One region of the Pseudomonas sp. 18-147 genome, then DNA from elsewhere that is predicted to be linked to it. Evidence: predicted binding sites of a transcription regulator. Region 1 holds the regulator's gene; the other holds the start of a gene.
What was found. The regulator FliA, encoded in region 1, starts transcription of late flagellar genes. The targets are predictions, from matches to a motif close to CTAAAGTTTNNNNNNNNNNNGCCGNTAA.
Positions count from the first base shown of each region.

Region 2: ACM0M4_RS25360 (methyl-accepting chemotaxis protein) is a predicted target of FliA. The motif match lies at 1,875-1,902, and genes of this name have one in related genera.

Region 1 covers NZ_CP182296.1:4,152,422-4,167,291, forward strand. Annotated here, with positions in the region: gene ACM0M4_RS19655 (ParA family protein) at 1-150, opposite strand, end outside; gene motD (flagellar motor protein MotD) at 245-1,135, opposite strand; gene ACM0M4_RS19665 (flagellar motor protein) at 1,148-1,888, opposite strand; gene ACM0M4_RS19670 (protein-glutamate methylesterase/protein-glutamine glutaminase) at 1,977-3,083, opposite strand; gene ACM0M4_RS19675 (chemotaxis protein CheA) at 3,137-5,398, opposite strand; gene ACM0M4_RS19680 (protein phosphatase CheZ) at 5,599-6,387, opposite strand; gene ACM0M4_RS19685 (chemotaxis response regulator CheY) at 6,407-6,781, opposite strand; gene fliA (RNA polymerase sigma factor FliA) at 6,883-7,626, opposite strand; gene fleN (flagellar synthesis regulator FleN) at 7,623-8,465, opposite strand; gene flhF (flagellar biosynthesis protein FlhF) at 8,604-9,893, opposite strand; gene flhA (flagellar biosynthesis protein FlhA) at 9,977-12,100, opposite strand; gene ACM0M4_RS19710 (TPM domain-containing protein) at 12,239-13,552, opposite strand; gene ACM0M4_RS19715 (TPM domain-containing protein) at 13,585-14,844, opposite strand.
Region 2 covers NZ_CP182296.1:5,334,153-5,349,022, reverse strand. Annotated here, with positions in the region: gene ACM0M4_RS25375 (DUF1631 domain-containing protein) at 1-285, shown strand, start outside; gene ampD (1,6-anhydro-N-acetylmuramyl-L-alanine amidase AmpD) at 436-1,002, shown strand; gene ampE (regulatory signaling modulator protein AmpE) at 999-1,835, shown strand; gene ACM0M4_RS25360 (methyl-accepting chemotaxis protein) at 2,025-4,046, shown strand; gene ACM0M4_RS25355 (type III PLP-dependent enzyme) at 4,498-5,661, shown strand; gene ACM0M4_RS25350 (VOC family protein) at 5,777-6,202, shown strand; gene ACM0M4_RS25345 (phosphoethanolamine transferase CptA) at 6,258-8,060, opposite strand; gene ACM0M4_RS25340 (tetratricopeptide repeat protein) at 8,183-8,998, opposite strand; gene ACM0M4_RS25335 (Fe2+-dependent dioxygenase) at 9,001-9,681, opposite strand; gene piuD (TonB-dependent siderophore receptor PiuD) at 9,899-12,199, shown strand; gene ACM0M4_RS25325 (PepSY domain-containing protein) at 12,415-14,870, shown strand, end outside.

The DNA.
Region 1 (14,870 bases):
ATAGCCGAAATAGCTGGTCATCGAGCCGTGGGGGTCCAGGTCGACCACGACCACGCGCTTGCCGGCATCCGCCAACAGGCCGGCCAGGGCGATGGACGAGGTGGTCTTGCCGACCCCTCCTTTCTGATTGGCGACTGCCCAGACTTTCATTGCTCTACTCTTCCTGGCATGGGTCTACCCGGTTGGGGCCGCGCTAATGGCCAGTTCGGCCCCGGCGCCCGTACGCAAACCATGGTTCGCGCGCTCATGGCGAAGGCGACGGGGAATTGACGGTTGCCGACGCGGGCGCCGGCGTACCGCCAGTATCTGCAGCTTGCGTGCCAGCTGCCGAGCCTGCGTGGCGGAGCGCCGAATCCGGTTGCGCCTTGCCGCTGCCGACCCCGCTGACGCTGCGTCGCACCTCCAGGTTGCGCGAGATCACCAGCACCACCCGGCGATTCTTCGCCCGCCCCTCGGCGCTGGCATTGTCCGCCACCGGCTGAAATTCACCATAGCCCACCGCAGCCATCCGCGACGGCTCGACCCCATCGTTGCCGAGCAGGCGGACGATGCTCGCCGCCCGCGCCGCCGACAGTTCCCAGTTGGTGGGATAGCGCGGGCTATGGATCGGCACGTCGTCGGTGAAGCCCTCGACATGGATCGGGTTCTTGTAGGGCGCCAGGATCTTGGCGACCTTCTCGACGATATCGAAGGCGGCATCGTTGGGCAGCGCATCGCCGCTGGGAAACAGCAGGCTGGAATTGAGAGTGATCTCGATCCACAGCTCGTTACCGCGCACGCTCAACTGGTCGGAGGCGATCAAGTCGCCGAAGGCATCGCGCACGCTGTCGGCGATCCGCTCCAGCGAGTCGGCGCTGGCCGCGTTGTCGCTGGGCTGCTCCTCGACGCTGGTGCGCTCCGGCTCGGTGGTGCGCGGCCGCTCGTCGCCGATGGGAATCGGCTTCAACGAGCGGTCGGGCTGGTTGAACACGCCGGTGAGGGTCTCCGAGAGGATCTTGTACTTGCCCTCGTTGATCGAGGAAATCGAATACATCACCACGAAGAAGGCGAACAGCAGGGTGATGAAGTCGGCATAGGAAACCAGCCAGCGTTCGTGGTTCTCGTGTTCCTCCTGGTGGCGACGGCGGCGCTGCATGCTCGGCTCCGGTCAGTCCATGAAGCCTTGCAGCTTCAACTCGATGGAACGCGGGTTCTCGCCCTCGGCGATGGACAGCAGGCCCTCCAGGAGCATCTCGCGGTAGCGCGACTGGCGCAGTACCAGGGTTTTCAGCTTGTTGCCGATCGGCAGCAGGAGCAGGTTGGCGAAGCCGACGCCATAGATGGTGGCGACGAAGGCCACGGCGATGCCGCTGCCGAGCTGCGCCGGGTTGGCCAGGTTGCCCATCACATGGATCAAGCCCATTACCGCGCCGATGATGCCGATGGTCGGCGCATAGCCGCCCATGCTCTCGAACACCTTGGCGGCCTGCAGGTCGCGACTTTCCTGGGTGAACAGGTCGACCTCGAGGATGCTGCGGATGACTTCCGGCTCGGCGCCGTCCACCAGCAGTTGCAGGCCCTTGCGCGCATAGGGATCGGGCTCCGCATCGGCGATGCTCTCCAGGCCGAGCAGGCCTTCCTTGCGCGCGGTCATGCTCCAGGAGACGATCCGGTCGATTCCCCCGGAAAGATCCTCGCGCGGCGGGAAGAACACCCAGCCGAGCATGCCCAGGCCGCGCTTGAGCACGTTCACCGGAGTCTGCAACAGCGCCGCGGCCAGGGTGCCGCCGATCACGATCAGCGCCGCCGGACCGTTGAGCAGGGCTCCGGCGTGGCCGCCCTCGAGAAAGTTGCCGCCGACGATGGCGACGAACGCCAGGATGATCCCGACCAGGCTGAGCACATCCATCAGCGCGTCCCCTCGGCTTGGCGAAGGCGCGCGCAGGTCGTCACGTGGGTGGCCATCGAAGGCAGTCTCCTCATTCCTGCACGCACGCTTACTGGCACGCCTCGACCAGGTGCCGGCCGATGTCGTCGAGCCCGTACACCGCGTCCGCCAGGTTGGCCTTGACCACGGCCATCGGCATCCCGTAGATCACGCAACTGGCCTCGTCCTGCGCCCACACCTGGCTGCCGCCCTGCTTGAGCAGGCGCGCACCCTCGCGTCCGTCGGCGCCCATGCCGGTGAGGACCACCGCCAGGACCTTGTCGTTGTAGGCCTTGGCCGCCGAGCCGAAGGTCACGTCGACGCAGGGCTTGTAGTTCAGGCGTTCGTCGCCGGGGAGGATGCGCACCGTGCCGCGGCCGTCGACCATCATCTGCTTGCCGCCCGGCGCCAGCAGCGCCAGGCCGGGACGCAGGATGTCGCCGTCCTCTGCTTCCTTGACGCTGATCCGGCACAGCTTGTCGAGGCGCTCGGCGAAGGCCTTGGTGAAGGCCGCCGGCATGTGCTGGATCAGTACCAGCGGCGCCGGGAAGTTGGCCGGCAACTGGGTCAGCACCCGCTGCAAGGCAACCGGTCCACCGGTGGAGGTACCGATCGCGACCAGCCGGTAGGCCTTGCGCTTCGGCGCCGCCGAGGTCGACGCCGGGGCCGGCGACGCGCCGGCACCAACACGCGCGCTCGCGCCGACGCTGGAGGACGACGCCGGCGCATGGCTGGACGAGGTGGCCGAAGGCAGCGGCGGCAGGCTGATCGAGCGACGATTGCTACGGGCGATGGTCAGGACCTTCTCGCAGAGCAACTGGCGGACCTTGTCCGGGTTGCGCGAGATGTCCTCGAAATTCTTCGGCAGGTAGTCGACCGCTCCAGCGTCCAGTGCATCCAGGGTCACCCGCGCGCCCTCGTGGGTCAGCGAGGAGAACATCAGGACCGGGGTCGGGCAACGCTGCATGATGTTGCGTACCGCGGTGATGCCGTCCATCAGCGGCATCTCGTAATCCATGGTGATCACATCGGGTCTCAGGGCCAGCGCCTGCTCGATGGCCTCGCGGCCATTGGTGGCGGTGCCGACCACCTGGATCTGTCCATCGGCGGAGAGAATCTCCGAGACACGGCGGCGGAAGAACCCCGAATCGTCCACCACCAGGACTTTGACTGCCATAGCTACTCCTCAGAGGGCGACGCTCCTGCGCCGCCGGAAACCCATACGCGGCGTCAGATGCGCCGTGCGTAACGCTTGAGCATGCTCGGCACATCGAGGATCAGGGCGATGCGCCCGTCCCCGGTGATGGTGGCGCCCGCCATGCCGGGGGTGCCCTGCAACATCTTGCCGAGTGGCTTGATCACCACTTCTTCTTGTCCCACCAACTGGTCGACGACGAAACCGATGCGCTGGGTGCCGACCGACAGGATCACCACGTGCCCCTCGCCCTGCTCCTCGTGGGCCGCGCTCGGCACCAGCCAGCGCTTGAGGTAGAACAGCGGCAAAGCCTTGTCGCGGACGATCACCACTTCCTGGCCATCCACGACATTGGTGCGCGACAGGTCAAGATGGAAGATTTCGTTGACGTTGACCAGCGGGAAGGCGAACGCCTGGCTGCCCAGCATCACCATAAGGGTAGGCATGATCGCCAGGGTCAGCGGCACCTTGATGACGATCTTCGAGCCGGACCCCTTCTGCGAGAACACGTTGACCGTGCCGTTGAGCTGGGAAATCTTGGTCTTCACCACGTCCATGCCGACGCCGCGGCCGGACACGTCGGAAATCTCGGTCTTGGTCGAGAAACCCGGGGCGAAGATCAGGTTGTAGCACTCCAGGTCGGTCAGGCGGTCCGCCGCGTCGCGCTCCAGCAGGCCTTTCTCCACCGCCTTGTTGCGCAGCACCTCGGCGTCCATGCCCTTGCCGTCGTCGGTGATCATCAGGAGGATGTGGTCGCCCTCCTGCTCCGCCGACAGCACCACCTGGCCGACCCGCGGCTTGCCGGCGGCCTCGCGCTCCTCCGGACTCTCGATGCCGTGGTCGACGGCGTTGCGCACCAGGTGCACCAGCGGATCGGCGAGGGCCTCGACCAGGTTCTTGTCGAGGTCGGTCTCTTCGCCCACCAGCTCCAGGTTGATCTCTTTCTTCATGTTCCGCGCCAGGTCGCGAACCAGGCGCGGGAAGCGGTCGAAGACCTTCTTGATCGGCTGCATGCGGGTCTTCATCACCGACATCTGCAGGTCGCCGGTGACCACGTCGAGGTTGGCCACGGCCTTGGCCATGGCCTCGTCGCCACTGTTCAGGCCCAGGCGCACCAGGCGGTTACGCACCAGCACCAGCTCGCCGACCATGTTCATGATCTCGTCGAGACGCGCCGTATCCACCCGCACGGTGGTCTCCGCCTCGCTTGCCGCGGGCCTGTCGGGCGCCGCCGGACGCGCGGCGGCGGCCTTGGCCGGAGCGACCGGTTTCGCCGCGGGACTCTTCGCCGCGATGTTCTTGGCTACCGCCGCGGCGGCCGCCACGGCCTCGGAGGCGCCGTTGAACTTGCCCTTGCCGTGCAGTTCGTCGAGCAGCGACTCGAACTCGTCGTCGCTGATCTCATCGCCGCCCGCGGCGGCCGGCGCCTTGCCCTGCTCCGCCGGCGCAGCCGCTGGAGCCGCGGCAGCCGGTGCGGCGGGTGTGCCGGCGGCTTCCGGGACATCGCCGAACTTGCCCTTGCCGTGCAGTTCGTCGAGCAGCGCCTCGAACTCGTCGTCGCTGATATCGTCACCAGCGGCAGCCGCGGCCGGCTCGACCGCCTCGGCGGGGACTTGCGCAGGCTCGGCCGAGACCGCCGGCGGGACGAACTTGCCCTTGCCGTGCAACTGGTCGAGCAACGCCTCGAACTCGGCGTCGCTGATCTCGTCGCCAGCGGGAGCCGCGGGCGCTTCTGCAACGGCGGAAGCCGGCGCTTCGTCGCCCTGGAGAGCATCCAGCAACTGCTCGAACTCGTCGTCGGTGATATCGCTGGAGACACTCTGCGCGGGCGCTTCCGGCGGCGCCGCAGGCTCGGCTGGCGGAACGGCCGCCGGCGGCGCTTGCACAGGTTCCGCAGGCGCGGCGCCCTCAGGCTCGGCCAGGCGGGCAAGGGCCGCCAGCAGCTCGGGCGTCGCCGGGGTCGGTTCGGACTGCTCGCGCACCTGGTCGAACATCGCGTTGACCGTATCCAGCGCCTGCAGCACCACATCCATCAGTTCGGAGCTGACGCGCCGCTCGCCCTTGCGCAGGATATCGAAGACGTTTTCCGCAATGTGGCAGCATTCCACCAGCGCGTTCAGCTGGAGGAAGCCGGCACCGCCCTTGACCGTATGGAACCCACGGAAAATGGCATTGAGCAGGTCCATGTCGTCCGGCCGGCTCTCCAGCTCGACCAGTTGCTCGGACAATTGCTCGAGAATCTCGCCGGCCTCAACCAGGAAGTCCTGGAGGATTTCTTCATCGGCGTCGAAGCTCATTCGGCTGCTCCCAGAGACGTGTTACTCGAAAGGATCGGCAGGACCGCTGTCCTGCCGGAAATACCGGCCCGGCTTTCCGGACCGACTTCAGCCCGCCCGCCGGGATCACCGGCATGACGAAGGCTGTGCCAGCAGCCCGCGGATGCCAGCGTTCAATGCTTACTTAACGGCAGCGATGCCGCAGTCTTGAGCCGGGCGGGTCAGAAACCCAGGCTGGACAGCAGATCGTCCACGTCATCCTGCCCGGACACCACATCCTCTCGTTTTTCCGCGGCGACCTGCGGCCCCTCGCCCTTGGCCGAACGCTCCAGCGCGGCCTGGTGGCGCATGCTCACGTGGTCGTGCTCGATTCCGGCGTAACGGTCCACCTGGCCGGCCATCCAGACCAGCTTCACGAGGTTGCTCTCGACCTCGGTGACCAGCTTGGTGACACGCTTGATCACCTGGCCGGTCAGGTCCTGGTAATCCTGCGCCAGCAGGATGTCATTGAGCTGCGAGGACAACTGGCCGGCGTTCTCGCCGCTGCGCACGAGGAACTGTTCGATGCGCTTGGCCAGCTCGCGGAAGCCGTCAGCGTCGATTTCCCGGCGCATGAAGCGTTGCCACTCCTGGTGCAGCTCCCGCGAATCGTCGCCCAGTTGGTTGACCAGCGGGGCGCTCTGCTCCACCAGGTCCATGGTCCGGTTGGCGGCCTTCTCGGTCATTTCCACCACGTAGGAAAGACGATCGGTGGCATCGGCGATCTGCGACATTTCCTGCGCGTGGGGGGAATGCGGGTCGATCTGGAAATCGACGATGGCGTTGTGCAGTTCGCGGGTCAGCTTGCCCACTTCCTGGTAGAGGCCACGGTCCCTGGCCTGGCTGAGCTCCTGGATCAATTGCACCGCCTGCTGGAAGTGCCCCCGTTCGAGACAGTCCACCAGTTCGCGCGCGTGTTTTTTCAGGGTCGATTCGAATTCGTCGCCCGTGGAATCGTTACCAAGCACCATGACACCCTCTTGGCCGGCTTCAGCCGTTGACCCGCTCGAAAATCTTCTCGATCTTTTCCTTCAGGACCTGAGCGGTGAAGGGTTTGACCACATAGCCGTTGACCCCGGCCTGGGCCGCTTCGATGATCTGGTCGCGCTTGGCCTCGGCGGTGACCATCAGCACCGGCAGGTGCTTGAGGCGCTCGTCGGCGCGAACCGCGCGCAGCAGATCGATGCCGGTCATGCCCGGCATGTTCCAGTCGGTGACGAGAAAGTCGAAATTGCCGCTGTGCAGCATCGGCAGCGCCGTGGTGCCGTCGTCGGCCTCGGCGGTATTGGTGAAGCCCAAGTCCCGCAAGAGGTTCTTGATGATGCGTCTCATCGTGGAAAAGTCGTCCACGATGAGAATTTTCATGTTCTTGTCCAAGTAAACCTCCGTACAGACCAGAGCGCGCCCCAGGGGACGCGCCACACATTCTTTTGCGTTAACGGTTACAAGCTGCGGTCGAGGCCGGTTCAGGCCGACCGCCAATCGGCCAGGCGCGCGCGCAAACGCGCGGCGCACTGGCTGTGCAACTGGCTGACCCGCGATTCGCTGACGCCCAGTACCTCGCCGATCTCCTTGAGGTTGAGTTCCTCGTCGTAATACAACGCCAGCACCAGGCGCTCGCGCTCCGGCAACTTGGCGATGGCATCCGCCAGGGCCGCCTGGAAACGTTCGTCGAGCAGGCCGTGGATCGGTTCGTTGTGACTGAGGCTGGTGTCTTCCGGCAATCCATGTTCGCCGTCCTGCAACAGGTCGTCGAAGCTGTACAGGCGGCTGCCCTGCGTGTCGCTGAGGATGCCGTAGTAATCTTCGAGGCTCAATTGGAGTTCGGCAGCAACTTCGTGATCTTTAGCGTCGCGTCCGGTTCTCGCCTCGATCGCGCGGATCGCGTCGGTCACCATGCGCGTGTTGCGGTGCACCGAACGCGGCGCCCAGTCGCCCTTGCGGACCTCGTCGAGCATGGCCCCGCGGATACGGATGCCGGCATAGGTCTCGAAGCTGGCGCCCTTGCCGGCGTCGTATTTCTTCGCGGCCTCGAGCAGGCCGATCATGCCGGCCTGCATCAGGTCCTCCACCTGCACGCTGGCCGGCAGGCGGCCGAGCAGGTGATAGGCGATGCGCTTGACCAGTGGTGCGTAACGCTGGATCAGTTGCTCCTGGGAGTTCTGCGCTTGCGCCTTGCTATACATACGCACTCCAGAGGCCGCTGTCATACGGCCGAACCTGTCGCGGGGTGTTGGACCAGTCGTTCGACGAAGAACTCCAGGTGCCCGCGCGGGTTGGCCGGCAGCGGCCAGCTATCGACCTTCTGCGCGACCGCCTTGAAGGCCAGGGACGCCTTCGAGCGGGGGAATGCCTCGTATACGGCTCGCTGTTTCTGCACGGCCTTGCGTACCGACTCGTCGTAAGGGATGACACCTACATACTGTAGTGCGACGTCGAGGAAACGGTCAGTGACCTTGGTCAGTTTGGCGAACAGGTTGCGTCCTTCCTGCGGGCTGTGGGCCATGTTGGCCAGGACCCGGAAGCGGGTCATGCCGTGGTCGCGGTTGAGCAGTTTGATCAGGGCGTAGGCATCGGTGATCGAGGTCGGCTCGTCGCAGACGACCAGCAGCACCTCCTGCGCGGCGCGGACGAAACTGACCACCGAATCGCCGATTCCGGCGGCAGTGTCGACGACCAGGACATCGAGGTTGTCGCTGATATCGCTGAACGCCTGGATCAGCCCCGCATGCTGCATGGGCGAGAGGTGCACCATGCTCTGCGTGCCGGAGGCCGCGGGAACGATGCGCACGCCACCGGGACCGAGGAGGAGGACATCGCGCAGTTCGCAGCGTCCCTCGATCACGTCGGCCAGGGTGCGCTTGGGCGTGAGTCCCAGCAGGACGTCGACGTTGGCCAGGCCGAGGTCGGCATCCAGCAGCATGACGCGACGGCCGAGATCGGCCAGAGCCAGTGCCAGGTTCACCGACACATTGGTCTTGCCGACGCCGCCCTTGCCGCCAGTTACTGCGATCACCTGTACGGGATGCATGCTACCCATCTGCTTCATACCTTGTGTTGTCGTCTTCCCGGAACGCCCCTTCCAGCGCTCTCCGGTTTTGGCGGGAACGATGCGCCATCGCTCCCGGCCCGGCGGAAGCCACCTTCGCTTCCGTCACCCGCGCCACGCGCGGTTCTTCCCACGTCCTCAGCCGGCACGCCGCGCCGGTTGCTGGTAGAGCCCGGCGAACATCTCGGCCATGGCGTCCTCGCTGGGCTCTTCCGGTGCCTGCAGGCTCACCGCCCGGCTGACCAGTTGGTGACTGCGCGCCACCTGCAGGTCGTCCGGAATCCGCGGCCCATCCGCCAGATAGGCTACCGGGAGACGCTGGGCGATAGCCAGCGCCATCGATTCACCGAGGCTGCCCGCCTCGTCCAGCTTAGTCAGGATGCAACCCGCCAGCCCGCAGTGCCGATAGGTCTGGTAGGCCGACTTGAGCACCTGGCTCTGGCTGGTGGTGGCCATCACCAGGTAATTCTTCACGTTCAGGCTCGGCGACGCCAGTGCCTCGAGCTGCATGCGCAATGCCGGGTCGCTGGCCGGCAGGCCGGCGGTATCGATCAGCACCATGCGCTTGCGCGCCAGCGGCGCCAGGGCCTGGATCAGCGACTGGCCGGGATCGACCAGGGTCACCGGTACGTTGAGGATCCGACCGAGGGTCTTGATCTGCTCCTGGGCGCCGATCCGGTAGCTGTCCATGCTCACCAGCGCCAGGCTCTGGGCGCCGTACTTGAGGACGTAGCGCGCGGCCATCTTCGCCAGGGTGGTGGTCTTGCCGGCACCTGCCGGGCCGACCAGGGCCAGTACGCCGCCCGCGTCGAGCGGGTCCTGCTCGGGGGTCTGCACGGCACGCGACAGGTGCGCCAACAGCATGCGCCAGGCCTGGCGCGTATCGCCCACCGCGGCGACCCGCTCCAGCAACGGCTTGCTCAGCTCCGCCGGCAAGCCCATGCGCTGCAGGCGCCGCCAGAGATTGGCCTGCTGCGGACGCTGGTGCTGCAACTGGCCCCAGGCGATGGAACCCAGTTGTACCTCGATCAGCTCGCGCAGGCCGTTCAGTTCGAAACGCATTGCCTCGAGGGTCTGGCCGCCCGCCTGGGGCTTGGCCTGCGCCGCCGTCATGGACTCGGCCAGGGACGGACGCGCCGGCTTCTCCTCGGCGAACAATTGACGGTCCTTGCGCTGGGTTTCCGCCGGACGCGCCGTCAACTCGGCGCGCGCCTCTGCGATCCGCGCCTGGGTCTTGCGCAGCTCCACTTCCAGCGCCGGGTTGGGCTTGCTCGGCGCCGGCGGGGCCTGGTAATCCAGCGCCGCGGTCAGCTCGATGCCGCCGGCGACCCGGCGGTTGCCGAGAATCGCGGCGTCCGGACCCAGTTCGTCGCGGACCAGTTTCATGGCCTGGCGCATATCGGCGGCGAAGAAGCGTTTGACTTGCATTGCCCGAACCCCTCAGTTCAGTAGTCTTGCCGGCAACCTCAGGTTGCCCGGTGTGCCGGCCCTGGAGCCGGCGCAGCCCTCGTTCAGTTCTGTCCCACCGTCGCGACGATGGTGACTTGCTTGTTGTCCGGGATTTCCTGGTAGGCCAGCACATGCATGCTGGGCACCGCCATCCGCGCGAAGCGCGACATCATCGAGCGGATCGGTCCGGCAACCAGCAGGATCGCCGGCTTACCGAGCATCTCCTGGCGTTGTGCGCTCTCGATCAGCGAGCGTTGCAGCTTCTCGGCCATCCCCGGCTCCAGCAACATGCCGTCCTCGGAGCCTTGTCCGGCCTTCTGCATGCTGTTCAGCAAAATCTGTTCCAACCTCGGCTCGAGCGTGATCACAGGCAGCTCCGGCTCAAGCCCGACAATGCTTTGCACGATTGCGCGGGACAACGCGACGCGAACCGCGGCGACCATCGCGCCGGGATCTTGACTCCGTGGAGCGACGTTGGCGATGGCCTCGGCGATGGTACGGATGTCGCGCACCGGCACCTGCTCCTGGAGCAGCGCCTGCAGGACCTTGAGCAGGGTGGACAGGGAAATCAGCCCCGGCACCAGCTCTTCCGCCAGCTTCGGCGAGCTGCGCGCGAGCAATTGCAGGAGCTGTTGCACTTCTTCATGGCCCAGCAGCTCGTGGGCGTGCTTGTGCAGCACCTGGTTCAGGTGAGTGGCGACCACGGTGCTCGCATCCACCACGGTGTAGCCCAGCGACTGCGCCTGGTCGCGCTGGCCGGGCTCGATCCATACCGCCTCCAGGCCGAAGGCCGGGTCCTTGCCGGCGATGCCGTTGAGGCTGCCGAATACCTGGCCGGGGTTGATCGCCAGCTCGCGATCGGGATAGATCTCCGCTTCGGCCACGCTGACCCCCATCAGGGTCAGACGGTAGGCGTTGGGCAGCAGGTCGAGGTTGTCGCGGATGTGCACCGAGGGCATCAGGAAGCCCAGCTCCTGGGACAGCTTCTTGCGTACGCCCTTGATCCGCGCCAGCAGTTGCCCGCCCTGGTTGCGGTCGACCAGCGGGATCAACCGGTAGCCGACTTCCAGGCCGACCATGTCCACCGGGGTGACGTCGTCCCAACCCAGTTCCTTGACCTCCTGGGCGCGCTGCGCCGGCAGCAGCTCCTGCTGGCGCTGCACCTCCTGCTCGGCGACCTGCTTGGCCTTGTTCTGCCGGTGCCAGATCCAGTAGGCGGCAGCACCGGCCAGGGCGCCGAGGCCGATGAAGGAAACGTGCGGCATGCCCGGCACGGCGCCCATGGCGATCAGGATCGCCGCGGAGATCGCCAGCGCCTTGGGCGAGGCGAACATCTGCCGGTTGACCTGCTGGCCCATGTCCTCGGAACTGGAGACCCGCGTCACCATGATCGCCGCCGCGGTCGACAGCAGCAGCGACGGCAGTTGTGCCACCAGGCCGTCACCGATGGTCAGCAGGGCGTAGACCTTGCCGGCATCGCCGAAGGACATCGAATGCTGGATCATGCCGATGGCGACGCCGCCGATCAGGTTGATGAAGAGAATCAGCAGGCCGGCGATGGCGTCGCCGCGGACGAACTTGCTGGCACCGTCCATCGAACCGTAGAAGTCGGCCTCCTGGGCCACCTCGCTGCGGCGCTTCTTGGCTTCCTCCTGCTCGATCAGGCCGGCGTTGAGGTCGGCGTCGATGGCCATCTGCTTGCCGGGCATGGCATCCAGGGTGAAGCGCGCGCTGACTTCGGAAATCCGCCCGGCGCCCTTGGTCACCACCACGAAGTTGATGATCATGAGGATCGCGAACACCACCACCCCGACCACGTAGTTGCCGCCGATCACCACTTCGCCGAAGGCCTGGATCACCTTGCCTGCGGCGCCATGGCCGTCGTGGCCGTGGAGCAGCACCACGCGGGTCGAGGCAACGTTCAGCGCCAGGCGCAACAGGGTCGCCACCAGCAGGATGGTCGGGAACACGGCGAAGTCCAGCGGCCGCAGGGCGTACACGCAGACCAGCAGGACGACGATGGACAGGGCGATGTTGAAGGTGAACAGCACGTCCAGCAGGAATGGCGGGATCGGCAGGGTCATCATCGCCAGCATGGCCAGCAGCAGGACCGGCACGCCGAGGCTGCCGCGCCCCAGTCCCGCCAGGTTGCTGCGCACATTGCTGATCAGTTGCGTGCGATCCACTCTCGACTCCCCTGCCCTGCGTATGGCGCCCGTGGGTGGGCGCCGAACAAACTTTTGACGCCGGAATGCGCGTCGGGCGGGTCATTGCAGGAACCGTTCCAACTTTTCAATTCATTGATTGAAAAGGGTTTTCGCCAATCACCAACTACCGGAGGCGCCACCGCCGCCACTCGAGCCTCCGCCGCCGGAGAACGAGTCCGAAGACGAACTGGACGAACTCGACGACGAGGAACCCGATGAGCTAGCGTAATCGCCGCCGCGTCGACGCCCTCCCCCCGAGCCGCCGGCGCTGAAATTGCAACCGATGAGCAGCGGCAGGCAAGCGGCGGGCAGGATGATCAGCGCCTCGATGCTGTTCAGCGGGTCGTCCACCAGCAACAGCAGGCACTCCAGGGCCAGGGTCAGCAGCAGGCCGAGCAGGCCCGGCAGGTAGGCCCAGCGCCGTCCTCTGCGCAGCCCCTGCCAGGCACCGGCCAGCATCAGCAGGGTCAGTCCCAGCGAAAGCGGCACGGCCAATCCGTAATGGAGCACCGGCAGGCCATAACGGCGGTAGGCCCAGAACAGCCCCAGCGCATAGAGCACAAGAATGGCGAAGAACCAGCGGGCACCGCGCGAATACTTGAGCAACGCGCCGAAGCCGACGCCCAGGACCGCCACCATCTCCGCCAGCGCCACCATCGCCCCTGCCGGCCAGTGCCGCCCCAGTGCCAGCGCCGCAGCGAGCGCCACTACCGCCCCCAGGGTCCAGTACCAGGCGCGCGGACGTACCAGCAGCGCCACCCCGCCGAGAGCGCCGAGCAGGAATGCGATAGCCAGGGTCTGCCGTACCGCGCCGGGCTCCAGCGGGTCGCGCGGCGGCGGCGGCAACGCCTCGCCGTCGATCAGTCGTACCAGGCGCTGCGCCGCCGCTTCCAGGCCGCCGGCGTAGTCTTGCTGACGGAACGCAGGGGTCATGTATTCGCGGATGATCCGCCCGGCATCGATGTCGGTGATCGTTCCTTCCAGGCCATAACCGACTTCGATGCGCATGCGCCGGTCGTCCTTCGCCACCAGCACCAGGACGCCGTCATCGATCCCCTTGCGCCCCAGCTTCCACGCCTCGAAGACCCGCGTCGCATAGGCCTCGATGCTGTCCGGATAGGTGCTGGGCACCATCAGGATCGCTACCTGGGCACCCTTCCGGGCCTCCAGCGCGGCCAGCGAAGCTTCCAGGCGGGCACGCCCGGCGGCGTCGAGGGTCGCGGTAAGGTCGGTCACCCGCCGCGCCAGCGCTGGAACCTCCGCGGACTCGTAGCCCGCATCGCGCGCTGCCTCGGCCTCCTCCTCGACATCGGACGCTGCCACCGCGACGGTGACCGGCACCGTCGCGGTGGCAACGGAGGGAATCGCGGCGGCGCAGAGCAGCATGCCGAACAGGCGAAGCATGGCGAGATAACGCGTGATTGCAGACATCCTTGTCTCCGAATGAAATGAACGGGAACCCATTACCAACTGCCCGAGGCACCGCCTCCGCCGCTGGAACCACCGCCCCCGGAAAAGCCGCCGGACGACGAGGAGGAAGAGGAGGAGGAACCGCCGCCGGAGCTTCCCGACGAGCCTCCACCACCCCCACTCAGGCGTACCTGGCCGAACACCAGCAGCCCGAGCATGAGCTGGAACGGTAGCAGGGCCAGCCAGACCAGCGGTGCGTCCAGGCCACCGGACAGCAATCCGAGCAGCAGGTAGGCCGCCAGCAACGCCCATAGTCGGCGGTGGAAACTTTTCCGCCGCTCGCGCCACAGCGAGCGCATCAGGCGGTAGTTCGACCAGCAGAGAACCGCCAGCATCAGCACCCCGGCCGGCCACAGCAGGCCGTAGATGAAGGACACCGCGCTGAACCAATGCGCCGCCAGCCCGAGCAGGGCTACATAGACCAGTACGCCGATCACTAGGTAGAAGGCCGGGCGCACCGTCCACAGCGCGCCGAAGGTCGCGCCGCCGACCAGCATGCACAGCGGAGCGACCAGCAGCACGCTCATCCATTCGCCGGAAGCGCCGGCCAGCGTGCCCAACAGCCAGCAGAGCAGCGCCCCGCCGAGCAGCCAGGGCCAGCGCAGCGCCCGGGCACTCAACAGCACTCCGGCCAACGATCCGTAGATGAAGGCGACCAGCAGCGCCCAGGCTTCCGCCGGCAATTGCCCCAGCGAGACTTTCGGCGCACCCGACGACGCGGCCGCCGGCAGCGTTTCGCCGTCGACCAGGCGGATCAGCTCGTCCACCGCGGCCTCGATCCCGCCGGCGTAGTCACCCTCGCGAAATGCCGGAGCCATCCGCTCGCGAATGATCCGTCCGGCGACCACATCGGGCACCGCACCCTCCAGGCCGTAGCCGACCTCGATGCGCATGCGCCGGTCATCCTTGGCCACCACCAGCAGCAGACCGTCGTCGACCGCCTTGCGGCCGAGCTTCCAGGCCTGGAACAACTTGTCGGAGAAGGCTTCGATATCGAGGGTACCGGTAGTCGGCAGCATCACCACCGCGATCTGCGCACCGCGTCGCCGCTCCAGCGCCTCGAGCTTCTCCACCAGGCGTTGGCGCGTCGCCTCGTCCAGCGTGTGGGTGGCATCCACCACCCGCTCCGACAGGGGCAAGGCGACCCATTCCGCCGGCGCTTCGGCGTGCGCAGGCATCCAGGGCAGCAGCCAGGCCAGGGCGAGCAACAGGAGGACAGGCGGGAAAATACGATCAGACAAGGTTCGATCCATGAACGGCAAAGCTCTCATCCCGAGCG
Region 2 (14,870 bases), 1.2 Mb from region 1:
AACGACGAGGCACTGCTGCGGGTCGATGCGCTGCGTGTCGGCAGTTGGGTGGAGATCCAGGAGGACGCCGAGCACAAGCTGCGCTGCAAGCTGGCGGCAGTGATCCGGCCCACCGGTCGCTACATCTTCGTCAATCGCACCGGGATGAAGGTCCTGGAAAAGACCCGCATGGGCCTGGCGGTGGAGTTTCGCCGGCAGGCGGTACGCCTGCTGGACGATGCCTTGCTGTTCGACCGGGCCCTGGAGTCGGTGATCGGCAACCTGCGGCGCCTCAAGGGCGCCTAGCCGCTTCTCGAGGACCCGGCGGATGCCGGGTCTTTTCTTTCTTGCGGGTAATACCTTTCCTCGACGCATGTCGAAGCGGCCGATCCAGAGCCCGCCTGATCGTCATTCCGGCGCCGCTGGATTAGAGTGGGGGCTCGTTCAGGAGCCCGTATGCATTTCGATTCCGTTACCGGCTGGGTCCGTGGCGTCCGCCACTGCCCTTCACCGAATTTCAACCTGCGTCCGCAAGGGGACGCGGTGTCGCTGCTGGTTATCCACAATATCAGCCTGCCGCCGGGACAGTTCGGCACCGGTAAGGTCCAGGCGTTCTTCCAGAATCGCCTGGACCCGAACGAACATCCCTATTTCGAGGAGATCCGCCACCTGACGGTTTCCGCGCATTTCCTCATCGAACGCGACGGCGCCATCACCCAGTTCGTCTCCTGTCACGACCGCGCCTGGCATGCCGGGGTTTCCTGCTTCGACGGTCGCGAGGCGTGCAACGACTTCTCCCTTGGCATCGAACTGGAGGGGACCGACACGGAACCGTACACGGACGCGCAGTACACTGCCCTGGCCGGGCTGACGCGGCTGTTGCGCGCGGCCTTCCCGGGGATCACCCCGGAACGCATCCAGGGCCACTGCGATATCGCCCCGGAGCGCAAGACCGATCCCGGCGAGGCTTTCGACTGGTCGCGCTACCGCGCCGGATTGACCGATTCCAAGGAGGAAACATGACGTTCCTGGTGTTGCTGCTGGCCCTTGCGCTGGAGAAGTTCTCCGGCTGGCGCCGGCGTATCCAGCGCGATGGCGCCTGGCTCGCCTGGCTGAGCCTGGTCGAGGACCTGCCCTCGGTGTCCCGCCGCTCCTGGCTGGGGCTGCTGCTCGCGGTAGTCCTGCCGTTGCTGCCGCTGGCCCTGTTGCTGACATTGCTGCAGCCGTTGGCCTATGGCTGGCTGAGCCTTCCGCTGCATCTTCTGGTGGTGGTCTACAGTCTCGGCCGCGGCGACGTCATGGCCGACCTCGGGCCGTTCCGCGACGCCTGGCGGCGCGAGGAGGCCCAGGCTGCCTTCCATGTCGCCGAACGCGATCTGGGGATCCTGGGCGGCAGCGAGAGCGAACTGATCGGCCGGGTGCACGGCCATCTGCTCTGGCAGGGCTACCAGAGCTTCTTCGCAGTGATCTTCTGGTATGCCTTGCTCGGCCCGGTGGCGGCCCTGGCCTATCGCCTGCTGGCACTGGCGCTGGAGCACGCCCGCCAGCCGGCGTTGCGCGAACAGGCGGCGCGCGTCCGGCATATCCTCGACTGGTTGCCGGTGCGTGCGCTGGTACTGAGCTTCGCCCTGGTCGGCAACTTCCTCGCGGTTATCCGCGTGCTGCTGCACTGGCTGCTGGCCTGGGACATCTCGGCGGCCGCGCTGCTGGGCAAGGCCGGACGGGTCGCCAGCGATGTCGAAGCGGTCGAACTGGGTGCCGCCGGCGTCGCCAGCCTGGATGCGCTCTGGCAATTGCTGGTGCGCGCGGCCGTGCTCTGGTACGCCGTGTTCGCCTTCTGCGCGCTGTTCCTCTGAGCGCAGCGACGGGGAATCCGCCTGCGATTCCCCGTTAACCTTAAGTTACAGAACACCAGGCCGATATCGGGTACACAGGTGAACGTGTCCGCATGATTTCGAAAGGCCATTACCGAGCGGACTCCGTGCGTCAATGTCGCCACGCGGCGGCATCTCTCAGAACGATAAGAACAATCAGGAGACGTCTGGGTGAAGACCGTACTCTATCCCGCCATCGCGCTGATGAACCGGCTCAGCTTCGGCATGAAGTTCGGCCTGATCAGCGTGCTGTTCTTCCTGCCGCTGCTGATCACCAGCTTCTATCTGGTGCGCGATGCCTATCGCCAGTTCAGCGACACCCGGATCGAACTGCAGAGCTTGACGCTGCTGGGTAGCGGACTTCAGATCCGGCGTAGCCTGGAGTCCCTCAACGATCTGTTGCAGATCAATGCGGTCATCGGCCAGTCCGGCAAGGCCGGCGATCTGGAAGCGCGCATCGCGGACGTCCAGAAGGGGCTGCGCGGGCGGCTCGAGGCGCTGGCGCCGCTCAGCGAGGATGGTGCGGCGGTAGCCGAATTCGAGGCCCAGCGCGACCGGTTGCTCAACGGCTTGCAGGCCGTGGAGGCCGAAGGGTCCCTGCAGGGCAAGGGCGCACGGGCGGAGAAGCTGCTCGGTAGCGCACAGGTATTCATCAAGTTGCTCATCGCCCAGGCCGGGCTCAGCCAGGACAGCCAGCGCCAGGTGCGCCAGCTCAGCGAGCTGGTCGGCTCGATAACGCCGGAGGTGACGGCGGCCATCAGCAAGGGGCGCGCCATCGGCGCCTACTCCCTGGGCCAGGGTTTCCTCAATTCGTCCTCCAGCGCGCGGCTCGACGAGCTGCTGCTGGAGTTCGAGAAACTGCACGGCGAGTATGGCCTGAAGCTGCAGGAGTCCCTGGCCGGCAGCCCACAGCTGCTCGAGGAGGCCGCCCAGGCCAGTCGCGAGACCCTGAAGAGCCTGGGGCAGTTGTTCGAGGACCGGGTGATCGTGGCCGAGACGCTGGATACCCCGTGGACGCAGTTCTACGATCAGGTCAGCGCGGCGATGGACAAGACCTACCAGCTCGACGACGCCGTTCTCGGCTATCTCGATACCCAGTTGCAAAAGCGCCTGCAACAGGTGCGCACGCAGATGCTGTTGCTAGTCGCCGCGCTGGCCGTGGTTTTCGCCGCGATCCTATACCTCTACGGCGGTTTCTACGTTTCCACCCGCGCCACCCTGAAGGATCTCGGGCGAATGATGGAGCGCGTCGCCGGCGGCGACATGACGGTCAGCTTCCAGGCCCGCAGCCGTGACGAGCTGGGCGAGCTGGGACAATCGTTCAACGAATCGGTGGCGAAGATCCACGACCTGATCGAGCGGGTCAGCCAGACCGTCGGCGAGGTCGAGCGGCAGACCCTGCGCGTCGAGTCGGTGTCGGCCGAAAGCAACCAGGCGGTAGCCGGGCAACGCAGCCAGATCGAGCAGGTGGCCACGGCGATGAACCAGATGGCCGCTACCGCCCAGGAAGTGGCGCGCAGCGCGGCGATGGCGGTGAGCAGCGCGAACAGCGTGAACCAGGAAACCCTCAGCGGGCGCAGCCTGGTCGAGTCGCAGGTGGGTAGCATCCAGCGCCTGGCCGGCGAGATCGACCAGTCGGTGGCGGCGATCAATCGCCTGGCCAGTGACAGCGCCTCGATCAGCCAGGTGCTGGATGTGATCAAGGGCATCGCCGAACAGACCAACCTGCTGGCGCTCAATGCGGCGATCGAGGCCGCTCGTGCCGGGGAGCAGGGGCGCGGTTTCGCGGTGGTGGCCGACGAGGTGCGCACGCTGGCCAAGCGCACCCAGCAATCCACTGCCGAGATCGAACAGATGATCCTGCGCCTGCAGGGCGGCGTCGATGCGGCGGTGAAGGCGATGGGCAGCAGCCACCATACCGCCGATGGCACGGTCAACGAGTCGGCGCAGGTGCAGCAGGCACTGGAGAATATCCTCGGCGCGGTGGGCATGATCGTCGACCAGAACCAGCAGATCGCCGCCGCCGCCGAGCAACAGACCGCCGTGGCCCACGATATCGACCAGAACATCGTCGAGATCAACCAGGCCGGCGAGCGCACCGCGGAAGGCGCCAGCCAGACCGAACGGGCCAGCCGCGAACTGGGCGCCCAGGTGACTCAGCTGAAACGCCTGATCGGCGCGTTCCGGGTGTAGGCGCAAGGGCTGCGCGGGACGTTTTTCATCCATCCGATTGAACGCTGGGCGGACGGGGACATCCCACTGTCATGCACATGGGGTAAAGGCTGAGCAGGTCAATCCGGCGGTGCGACAGGCGGAGGCGAAATCGCGGCATTTTTTTATTGATCTCGCGTCCCCTTGGTCCTAAAGTTCGCGCCCGAACGTCCATGCTGGAAACGATCCATCCGGCTCAAGTACTGACGACGAGAGATCGCCTTGTGGCAAGGCGACGTCCGCTGCTCAAGCGGCCAGGTCGTCGCGCGGGACACGCGCGCGACCTACCAGGATGAACAGGCGGTGGCTGCCGGCAGGCAGGTGATACTCGGCGACATGCCTTGGGAAGTAGGCGAACCAAAGTGGGGAAACGGATTAGACGTTCAGCTTCACCCCTACGAATCCATGTGTTTTGCCATTGGGAGTCCCAACCATGTCCATCAAGGTCGAGGATTATTTCGCCCCTGAAACCTTCCAGCGCATGAAGGCCTTCGCCGACAAGCAGGAAACCCCCTTCGTGGTCATCGACAAGCAGACCATCGCCGATGCCTACGACCAACTGACCGACTGCTTCCCCTTCGCCAGGATCTACTACGCGGTGAAGGCCAATCCCGCTACCGAAATCACCGAGCTGCTGCGCGACAAGGGTTCGAACTTCGATATCGCCTCGATCTACGAACTGGACAAGGTGATGAAGACCGGCGTCGGTCCGGAGCGCATCAGCTACGGCAACACCATCAAGAAATCCAAGGACATCCGCTACTTCTACGAGAAGGGCGTGCGCCTGTTCGCCACCGACTCCGAAGCCGACCTGCGCAACATCGCCAAGGCCGCTCCCGGCGCCAAGGTCTACGTGCGTATTCTCACCGAGGGCTCGACTACCGCAGACTGGCCGTTGTCGCGCAAGTTCGGCTGCCAGACCGACATGGCCATGGACCTGCTGATCCTGGCCCGCCAGCTGGGCCTGGAGCCCTACGGCATTTCCTTCCACGTCGGTTCGCAGCAGCGCGACATCTCGGTGTGGGACGCGGCGATCGCCAAGGTCAAGGTGATCTTCGAGCGCCTGAAGGAAGAAGACGGTATCGTCCTGAAGATGATCAACATGGGCGGCGGCTTCCCGGCCAACTACATCACCAAGACCAACGACCTGGAAACCTATGCGGAGGAGATCATCCGCTTCCTCAAGGAGGACTTCGGCGACGACCTGCCGGAAATCATCCTCGAGCCGGGCCGTTCGCTGATCGCCAATGCCGGCATCCTGGTCAGCGAAGTGGTGCTGGTCGCCCGCAAGTCGCGGACCGCCGTGGAGCGCTGGGTCTATGCCGACGTCGGCAAGTTCTCCGGACTGATCGAAACCATGGACGAGTCGATCAAGTTCCCGATCTGGACCGAGAAGCAGGGCGAGATGGAAGAGGTGGTGATCGCCGGCCCGACCTGCGACAGCGCCGACATCATGTACGAGCACTACAAGTATGGCCTGCCGCTGAACCTGGCGAGCGGCGACCGCCTTTACTGGCTGTCTACCGGCGCCTACACCACCAGCTACAGTGCGGTGGAGTTCAACGGCTTCCCGCCGCTGAAGGCGTTCTACCTCTAGCGCAGTCGCCTCTGCTACGAAGAGCCCCGCCTCGGCGGGGCTTTTTCATGTCGCTCTGGAAGCCTCGCGGCGCTCGTGTCAGCCTTGTTCGACAACCCATGACAAGGACGCCGACATGACAGGCAATGGTGTTTCCCTGGTGACCCTCGGGGTCGCCGATCTGGCCCGCTCCTCTCTCTACTACCAGGCGCTGGGCTGGCAGCCCTCTTCGGACGGCAACGAGCAGGTGGTATTTCTCAAGGGCCGCAACCTGGTCCTCGGCCTCTACGGACGCAGCGCCCTCGCCGAGGATGCGCAGGTGGAAGATCGTCCGACCGGCTTCGCGGCTATCACCCTGGCCTGCAACTGCGCCTCGCGGGATGAGGTGGACCGTCTGTTCTCCGCAGCTACGGCGGCCGGCGGGCAGGCGACCAAGATGCCGCAGGAAGTGTTCTGGGGTGGCTACTCCGGATATGTCGCCGACCCGGATGGACACCTTTGGGAAATTGCCTACAACCCGTTCTGGCCGTTCGACGAGCAGGGCAACCTGGTCTTGCCCTGAGGGCGCTACGGATGGAAAAACGCCCCGTTCGGCGGGGCGCATTCCTTGGTGGCGGTCAGCCTTCGTCCGGCTGACGGGACGGTGCGCGCGGCGTCGTTGGCGCGGGTCGTCCGGCCTGGGCTACCTGCTGCCCGGCGTCGGCCTTGTCCAGCGGCAGCTTGTCGAAGTCGCGCAAGCCATTGTGGGCATAGGGGTTGCCGATCCAGCGGACTTCATGCTGGAAGTCGTTGCTCACCAGGCTCTTGGTCGGATCGAAGAGGTCATAGTTGAGGCCGGCGAGGTCGGACCAGGTATGGATCAGGTCTTCGCTGCTGTAGCGTCGGTCGACCAGGGCCTGCAGGTCGCGCGGATGGGTCTGCTGCCAGCTGGGCGAAGTCCAGACCAGGAAGGGCACGGTGTACATGCCGCGGGTCGGGTCGCCTTCGTTGCGGCCGAGACGGTCGTGCGGGGCTTCGTCGAAGACTTCCTCGCCATGGTCCGAGAGGTAGACCAGGAAACCGTTCGGATCGCTGTTGGCGAAGCCCTTGATCAGGCTGGAGACCACGTAGTCGTTGTACAGCACGGCGTTGTCGTAGCTGTTGTAGACCTCCACCTGGTCATCGCTGAGGGCCGCCGGGGCGCCCTGGCGGTCGACGAAGCGAGCGTAGTCGGCGGGATAGCGGTACTTGTAGTTCATGTGGGTGCCGAGCAGATGGACCACGATGAATTTCTTCGGCGCCGGGTCGTCCAGCACCTTGGCGAAGGGCGCCAGCACCGCGCCGTCCAGCTGGCTGGCGTTCTGGCTGCGCTGGTTGTTCAGGTAGAACTGCGCATCGGTCTGCTGGGCGAAGGTCGTCAGCATGGTGTTGCGCTTGGTCATGGTCTGCTGGTTGGTGATCCAGAAGGTCTTGTAGCCAGCCTGCTTCATCAGGTTCATCAGCGACGGATCGGTGAGGAAGCGGTCGGGATGCTCCTGGTCAGCGAACGTCAACACCTGCTGCAGCACCTCGATGGTGTATGGCCGCGACGCCACCACGTTGTTGAATACCGTGAGGTTCCGGTTCGCGGCCTTCAGTGCGTCCAACTGCGGGGTCGTTTCGCGTGGATAGCCGTAGAGGCTCATGTGCTTGCGCGACGTGGATTCGCCGATCACCAGGACCAGCGTGCGCGGCGTATCGCCATTGGCATCGACGAGGTTCTTCAGCGGCGGTAGGGCCGCGTTCTTTTGCAACAGCGCCTGCATGCTGCCCAGTTGCTGGCGGTATTGCTGGTAGCCGATCAGCAATTGCCAGGGCACCGCCGGTTCCATGCGCGCCTGGACCTTGTCCAGGGCTTCGTCGAAGGGCCGGCCCTGGCTGACCAGTTGCTTGTAGAATGGATAACCGATGGTCGCGACGATCAGCAGCACCGCCACCGGCAGGGCGCTGAAGCGCGGCAGGTAGACTGGGCGCAGGCGGCGCCAGAGGAGGATGGCGACCAGGCTGTAGAGCACCAGGCCGAGAGTCATCCAGGGGTTGAAGTACTGGCTGAAATATTCGCTGGCCTCGGCGGTGTTCGACTCGAACATCACGAAGATCACGCTTTGCGAGAATTCCTGGTGATAGATGCCGAAATAGCTCAGGCCGACCAGCGAGGCGGCCCACAGCACCAGCCCGATGACGGCGGCCAGCGGCTTGGTCCAGCGCGGGAACAGCAACACCGGCGCAAGCCAGATGGTGCTCAGCACCATGGCGTTGCGGAAACCGGAGAAACCGCTGTTGCCGGAGGTCAGCAGGAGCAGTTGGGTGATGCCGGAGAAGAACCAGAAGAACAGGAACAGCCAGCCCAGGCCGGCCCAGTCGATGCGATTGCGCGTAACGCTTGGTGGAGTGGGGGACACGATAGCCTCGTACGATGGACCGGAGGCGCGATCGTCGCTCGCCTCGATGAAGCGGCGAGGGTAGGGAAAGGCTTGTCAAAAAAGTGTTATGTGGGTGTGAACAAAGGGTTGGGCGTTGTTCGTCAGACGGGCAGTCGTGCGTACCCGTGACGTTCGAGCGCCTGTTCCAGAGCCTCTCGATCGGTGTCGTCGCCCAACTGCGCCGCGCGTCGGTAGTAGGCCAGCGCCAGGCTGCGGAACGGCGGGTGGGCCGACTGCTCCAGGCCATGGCGGGCACTGCGCAGGAAGTTCAGGTTGCCGCCTTCGAGGGCACGCCGGAGCCAGGTTTCGGCTTCGGCATGGCGGCCCGAGGCGCTGAGCATCGCGGCGTGGCTGAACTGGCCGCGAAAATCGCCGCCCTCGGCGGAACGTCGATACCAGTGCGCAGCTTGCGCCAGGTCGCGAGCGACCACCAGGCCTTCTTCGTGGTAGCGCCCCACCAGGTTCATCGATTTCGCGTGGCCCTGCTCGGCCGCTTGCCGATACAGCGCATAGGCGCGCGGCTGGTCCTGGGACACGCCGCGGCCGGTGGCGTGGAGATTGGCCAGGTTGTAGCGGGCCCAGTCAAGGCCGGCCTGGGCGGCGATCCGATAGTGGACGGCTGCCGCGGCTGGATCCGCCGGGCCGCCCCAGCCATGTTCAAGACAGCGAGCGAGCATATTGCGCGCCATTGCGTGGCCGCGTTCGGCGGCGATCGTGAACCAGGTCCGCGCCAGGGTCGGGTCGCGCTGGATGCCTTGGCCGTCCAGAAGGATCTGTCCGAGCAGGGCCTGGGCTTCCGTCAGGCCCTCGCGCGCAGCGCCAAGGATGGCCTGGGCAACCTCGCCCGGGGTACCGGCCAGTTGTGCGGCGAAACCTTCGGCGTCCAGCGCGTCGTGACGAAGCAGCAGGTGGCGCATGTTCAGAGTTCCGACCAGCGCCGCAGGAGATTGTGGTAGGTACCGGTGAGGCGGATCAGCGAGGGATGGTCGGGGACGTCGCGGGTGAGTCGCTGGATCGACTGGTCCATTTCGAATAGCAGGGTGCGCTGGCTGTCTTCGCGGACCAGGCTCTGGGTCCAGAAGAACGAGGCGTAGCGCGCGCCGCGGGTGACCGGATTGACCTTGTGCAGGCTGGTGCCGGGGTAGAGCACCAGATCGCCGGCGGGCAGCTTCACCTGTTGCAGGCCGTAGGTGTCCTGGATCACCAGTTCGCCGCCGTCATAGTCCTCCGGGTCGCTGAAGAAGAGGGTCGAGGACAGGTCGGTACGGACCCGCTCGCGGCCGCCATGGACGTCGCGCACGGCGTTGTCGATGTGGAAGTCGAACGAGCCCCCGCCGGTATAGCAGTTGAATAGCGGCGGGAAGACCTTGAGCGGCAGGGCGGCGGACATGAACAGGGGATGGTTCCACAGGCGCTGCAGCATGGCTTCGCCGATCTCCCGGGCCAGCGGGTGGTCCTGCGGCAGTTGCAGGTTGTGCTTGGCCTTGGCCGATTGGTAGCCGGCGGTCGCCTTGCCGTCGGCCCATTCCGCCTGCTCCAGGGCTGCGCGGATCCGGGAGGCTTCCTCGGCGGTGAAGATGGCGGGAATATGCAGCAACATGGCGCTGTCCATGAAGGCGAAATGATTGCCAATGATATTGATTTGCATTGGCCATGTAAAACCGCCAAATGTTTCAGACGAGCGAGATGGGAAAAAATGTAATGAGAAAATTGTAAAGAATGTAAATTCCTGTCGAATGCGAATCCGTAATAATTGATAACAATTCTGATCTGCAATAAATTCCGCGACCTTCACAGCTCCCGGGGAGGGGTTTCGAATGTCGCGTCAGTCCACGGATACCGCCGTTTCTTCGCAACGTCTGCTGGCTTCGGCCATCGGTGTGGCCATCACCGCCATCGCCGCACCGCAGGCAGCCCACGCCGACGAGGCCGGGCAGAAAAAGACCGACAAGGACCGCGTACTGTCGCTGGATGCGGCCACCATCGTCGGCGAGCAGCAGGACGAAACCACCTACAACGTCGACCGCTCGGCGTCGAAGAAGTACACCGCGCCGCTCTTGGATACGCCGCGCTCCGTCACGGTAGTACCAAAGCAGGTGATCAAGGATACCGCCGCCGTGTCTCTCCAGGATGCACTGCGTACCGTTCCAGGTATTACCTTTGGCGCGGGCGAGGGCGGCAATCCCACCGGTGACCGGCCATTCATTCGCGGCTTCGATGCGCAAAGCGATACTTACGTCGATGGTGTACGCGATACTGGTGCACAGACCCGCGAGATCTTCAACCTTGAGCAGATCGAGGTCAGCAAGGGCCCTAACTCGGCATTCGGAGGACGGGGCTCGGCCGGCGGCAGCCTCAATCTCGTCAGCAAGCAGGCCAAGGCTGGGAACTTCATCGATGGAGGCTTCACCTATGGTTCTGACCAGACTCGCCGCTACACCCTGGACCTCAACCAGGAATTCCTCGATGGCAATGCGGCATTCCGGCTGAATCTTCTCAAGCACGATGCCAATGTCGCGGGCCGCGATGAAGTCGATGTCAGTCGCTGGGGCGTAGCGCCGTCGCTCACCTTCGGTCTTGGCTCGCCGACCCGAGTGACCGTCAGCCATTATCACCTGGAAAGTGACGATACCCCGGATTCGGGCATTCCCTATGCCAAGAGTAGCGATCGCAGCAAGCACAATCCGGACAAACCGGTGAATGTCGATCGAGGCAATTTCTATGGGCTGACGGGGCGCGATTTCCAGAAGAGCCGCATCGATACCAGTACCATCACCGTTGAGCATGATCTGACTGACAGCCTCACTATTCGCAATACCTCGCGTTACGGCAACAGTCATCAGGACTATCTGTGGACACAACCGGATGACAGCCAGGGCAACATCAACAATGGCTCGGTCTGGCGCCGCCAGAACAATCGGGTAAGTACCACCACCACAGCAGTCAACCAGACTGACCTGTTTGGAGAGTTCTACCTGGGTGGCTTCAAGAACAGCTTCAGCACCGGCCTGGAGTTCAGCCGAGAAGACAGCAAGCGCGATGGGTATACCGTCGATACCAATACCGGCCTGGGCAGCAACAAGTGCAATCCATCGCTGATCGGGGCGCCTAGCGGCTATAACTGCACTAGTCTGGAAAATCCCAATCCGCACGATCCATGGAATGGCAGTATTACCCGGAAATATGCGCCGCTGAATACGGTCGGCACCACCAAGGCAATATATGCGTTCGACACCATCGACCTGAACGAGCAGTGGCAGGTCAATATTGGCGCGCGCTTCGATAGTTTCGAAACTACGGCGAAGAACCACGGTGTAAGACCCGCTACCAAACTCAGCGACAAGTCGAGCTTCTGGAACTGGCAGGCAGGCTTGGTGTGGAAGCCTGTACCCAACGGCAGCATCTATGCGTCCTACGCCACTTCGGCTACGCCGCCGGGTAGCATGCTCGATAATGGGGATACCTCGAATGCTGTCGACGGGTTCGCCATCAGCAACAACCTTGAGCCGGAAGAAACCACGAACTACGAGCTTGGTACCAAGTGGGCTTTCTTCAACGAGCGGCTGGAGCTGAGTGCCGCGATCTTCCGCACCGACAAGGACAATACCCGCATCCTGGTCGCCAACCAGACCTACGACAACGCCGGACAATCCCGCGTCGACGGCGTGGAGTTGAGCGCCAGCGGCAAGCTGACCGAGAAGTGGAAGGTGTTCGCGGGCTACAGCTACCTGGACAGCGAGTTGGTCGATGCCGGTAAGGCTGGGCGTAACGGCAATGTGAACGCATCGGCGGCTTCCAACAACGGCAACGAGATGCCAAATACGCCGAAGAACAGCTTCAGTCTCTGGACCACCTATGACATCTTCCCGAAGACCACCATCGGCGGCGGGGCTTTCTATGTCGACAAGGTCTATGGCGACGTTGGCAATACCGTCTATGTCCCCGATTACTGGCGCTATGACGCAATGGCCAGCTACAAACTGAGCAAGAACGTCGATTTCCAGTTGAACGTGCAGAATGTGTTCGACAAGAAGTACTTCGACAAAGCCTATGCGGCGCACTATGCGTCCCAGGCCGCTGGAAGGACGATACTGTTCAGCACCAACTTCCACTTCTGACTGCCGCTCTCGCTCCCCACGAAAGCCCCATTCCCCCTGCGGGATGGGGCTTTCCCGCATCCAGGTGGGTAAATAGAGCGTAAAGAACGTTAATTCGACTTTATCGCAACTGATTATCAAATAGAATTGCCCGCCGACGTCCTCGTGTCGTCTGACCGGCGCTTGGCGTCGGTGTAGTCCCGTTGTTGCCGCGCGGCGGCCGTGAAGGTGATCCTGTGAAGAAAGTCTGGTTCCAGTTGCATTGGTTCTTCGGCATCAGCGCTGGCCTGGTGCTGGCGCTGATGGGCGTCACCGGAGCGACCCTGTCGTTCCAGGACGAGCTGATGCGCGCGCTCAACCCTGACGTGCTGGTGGTGCAGAAGCGCCCCGAGGGTGTGCTGCCGCTGGACGAACTGGTGCGCCGTATCGAAGGTGCCGAGCCGGGGCGGAAAGTGGCCTTCGTCTGGGTCGAGATGGACAGCGACAAGGCCGGGCGGATCTTCTATACCCCGCCGCCGGGACAGCGCCGCGGCGAGTCGCGCTGGATCGATCCCTACACCGGGGCTTTCGTCGGCGAGCCACGCGGCGAGGGTTTCTTCAACCTGATGATGCAACTGCACCGGTTCCTCGCCATGGGCGAGTACGGCAAGCAGGTCACCGCCGCCTGCACCCTGATCCTGATCTTCTTCTGCCTGTCCGGTCTCTACCTGCGCTGGCCGCGCAAGGTTTTCGACTGGCGCGCCTGGCTGACCCTCGACTGGTCGCGCAAGGGGCGCAGTTTCAACTGGGACCTGCATGCCGTGGCCGGCACCTGGTGCCTGGCGCTCTACCTGCTGGCTGCGCTGACCGGCCTGTACTGGTCCTACGAGTGGTACCGCAACGGCCTGTTCAAACTGCTCGACGACGCGCCCGCCGGCCAGCAGGCGCAGCGCGGCAAGCCGGGCGGACGTGGCGAGCGCCCGGCCGATGCGGCTCCGCTGGTGGTCGACTACGCGGCGGTATGGAACAGCATCCGCCAGGCCGGCGGCGACCGCTTGCAGGCCTACAACCTGCGCCTGCCGCCGGCGGGCGGCCAGCCGGCGACAGTGTTCTATCGCCTGACCGACGCGCCGCACGAGCGTGCCTTCAACACCCTGACCCTGGACCCGGCCAACGGCCAGGTGAAAAGCGACCAGCGCTATAGCGACCGTTCTTTCGGCAGCCAGTTGCTGGCCAGCGTCTATGCATTGCACGTAGGCAGCTATTTCGGCATGGCCGGACGCATCCTGATGATGCTCGCCAGCCTGGCGATGCCGCTGTTCTTCATCACCGGCTGGCTGCTCTACCTCGACCGCCGGCGCAAGAAACGCGCGGTACGGGCGAGCCGCGCCGACCTGGGCGGCAGCGCCGGCGCCAGCGGCGAGCCCTGGTTGATCGGCTACGCCAGCCAGAGCGGTTTTGCCGAGCAACTGGCCTGGCAGAGCGCCGGCCAGTTGCAGGCGGCCGGGTTGCCGGTGCGGGTCGAATCGCTGGCGCGCCTGGATGCCGGGCAACTCGCCGAGGCGCGCAAGGCGCTGTTCGTGGTCAGCACCTTCGGCGACGGTGAGGCGCCGGACAGCGCCCGCGGCTTCGAACGCAAGGTGCTTGGCCAGGCCGCCAGCCTCGATGGCCTGAGCTACGCCCTGCTGGCCTTGGGAGATCGCCAGTACGAGCAGTTCTGCGGCTTCGCCCGGCGCATGCAGGGCTGGTTGCAGGGGCAGGGCGCGCGGAGCCTGTTCGCCCCGGTGGAGGTCGATGATGGCGACGCCGCGGCCCTGCGCCAATGGCAGGAAAGCCTGGCCGAGGTGACCGGCGGTGCCGCCCCGGCGGCCTGGGAAGCGCCGGCCTTCGAGGTCTGGTCGCTAGCGCGGCGGGAGTGCCTGAATCCTGGCAGCCAGGGCGAGTCGACCTGGCTGCTGGACCTGCGTGCGCCGGCCAACAGCGCCATCCAATGGCGCGCCGGCGATCTGCTGGAGATCGTCCCGCACCAGGCGCCCGCGCGCATCCGCGAATGGCTGCAGCGGCATAACCTGGACGGCCAGGCGCGGGTGGCGGTCGAGGGCGTCGAGCAGAGCCTGGAGCAGGCCCTGGCTGGGCGCTTGCTGCCGGACTCTTTCGAACACCTGGTCGGCTTGCACCCGCAGGCGCTGCTGGATGCGCTGATTCCGCTTTCCGTGCGCCAGTACTCCATCGCGTCGCTGCAGAGCGATGGCGACCTGCAACTGATCGTACGCCAGGAGCAGCATGCCGACGGCAGCCTGGGCATCTGCTCCGGCTGGCTCACCGAGTACCTGCCGCTCGGCGCCGCGCTGACCCTGCGCCTGCGCCGCAACGCGGGCTTCCACCTGCCGGAGGATGACGTGCCGCTGATCCTCATCGGCAACGGCACCGGGCTCGCCGGCCTGCGCAGCCTGTTGCGCGCCAGCATTGCCGCCGGGCGCAAGCGCAACTGGCTGCTGTTCGGCGAACGCAATTTCGCCCACGACTACTACTGTCGTGCGGAGCTGGAGCAAGCCCTGGCCAGGGGTGAGCTGCAACGCCTGGAGCTGGCCTTCTCCCGCGACCAGGCGGAGAAGATCTATGTCCAGGACCGCCTGCATGAAGCGGCGGATGAACTGCGGCGCTGGATTGACGAGGGTGCGGCCTTGTACGTCTGCGGCAGCCTGCAGGGCAT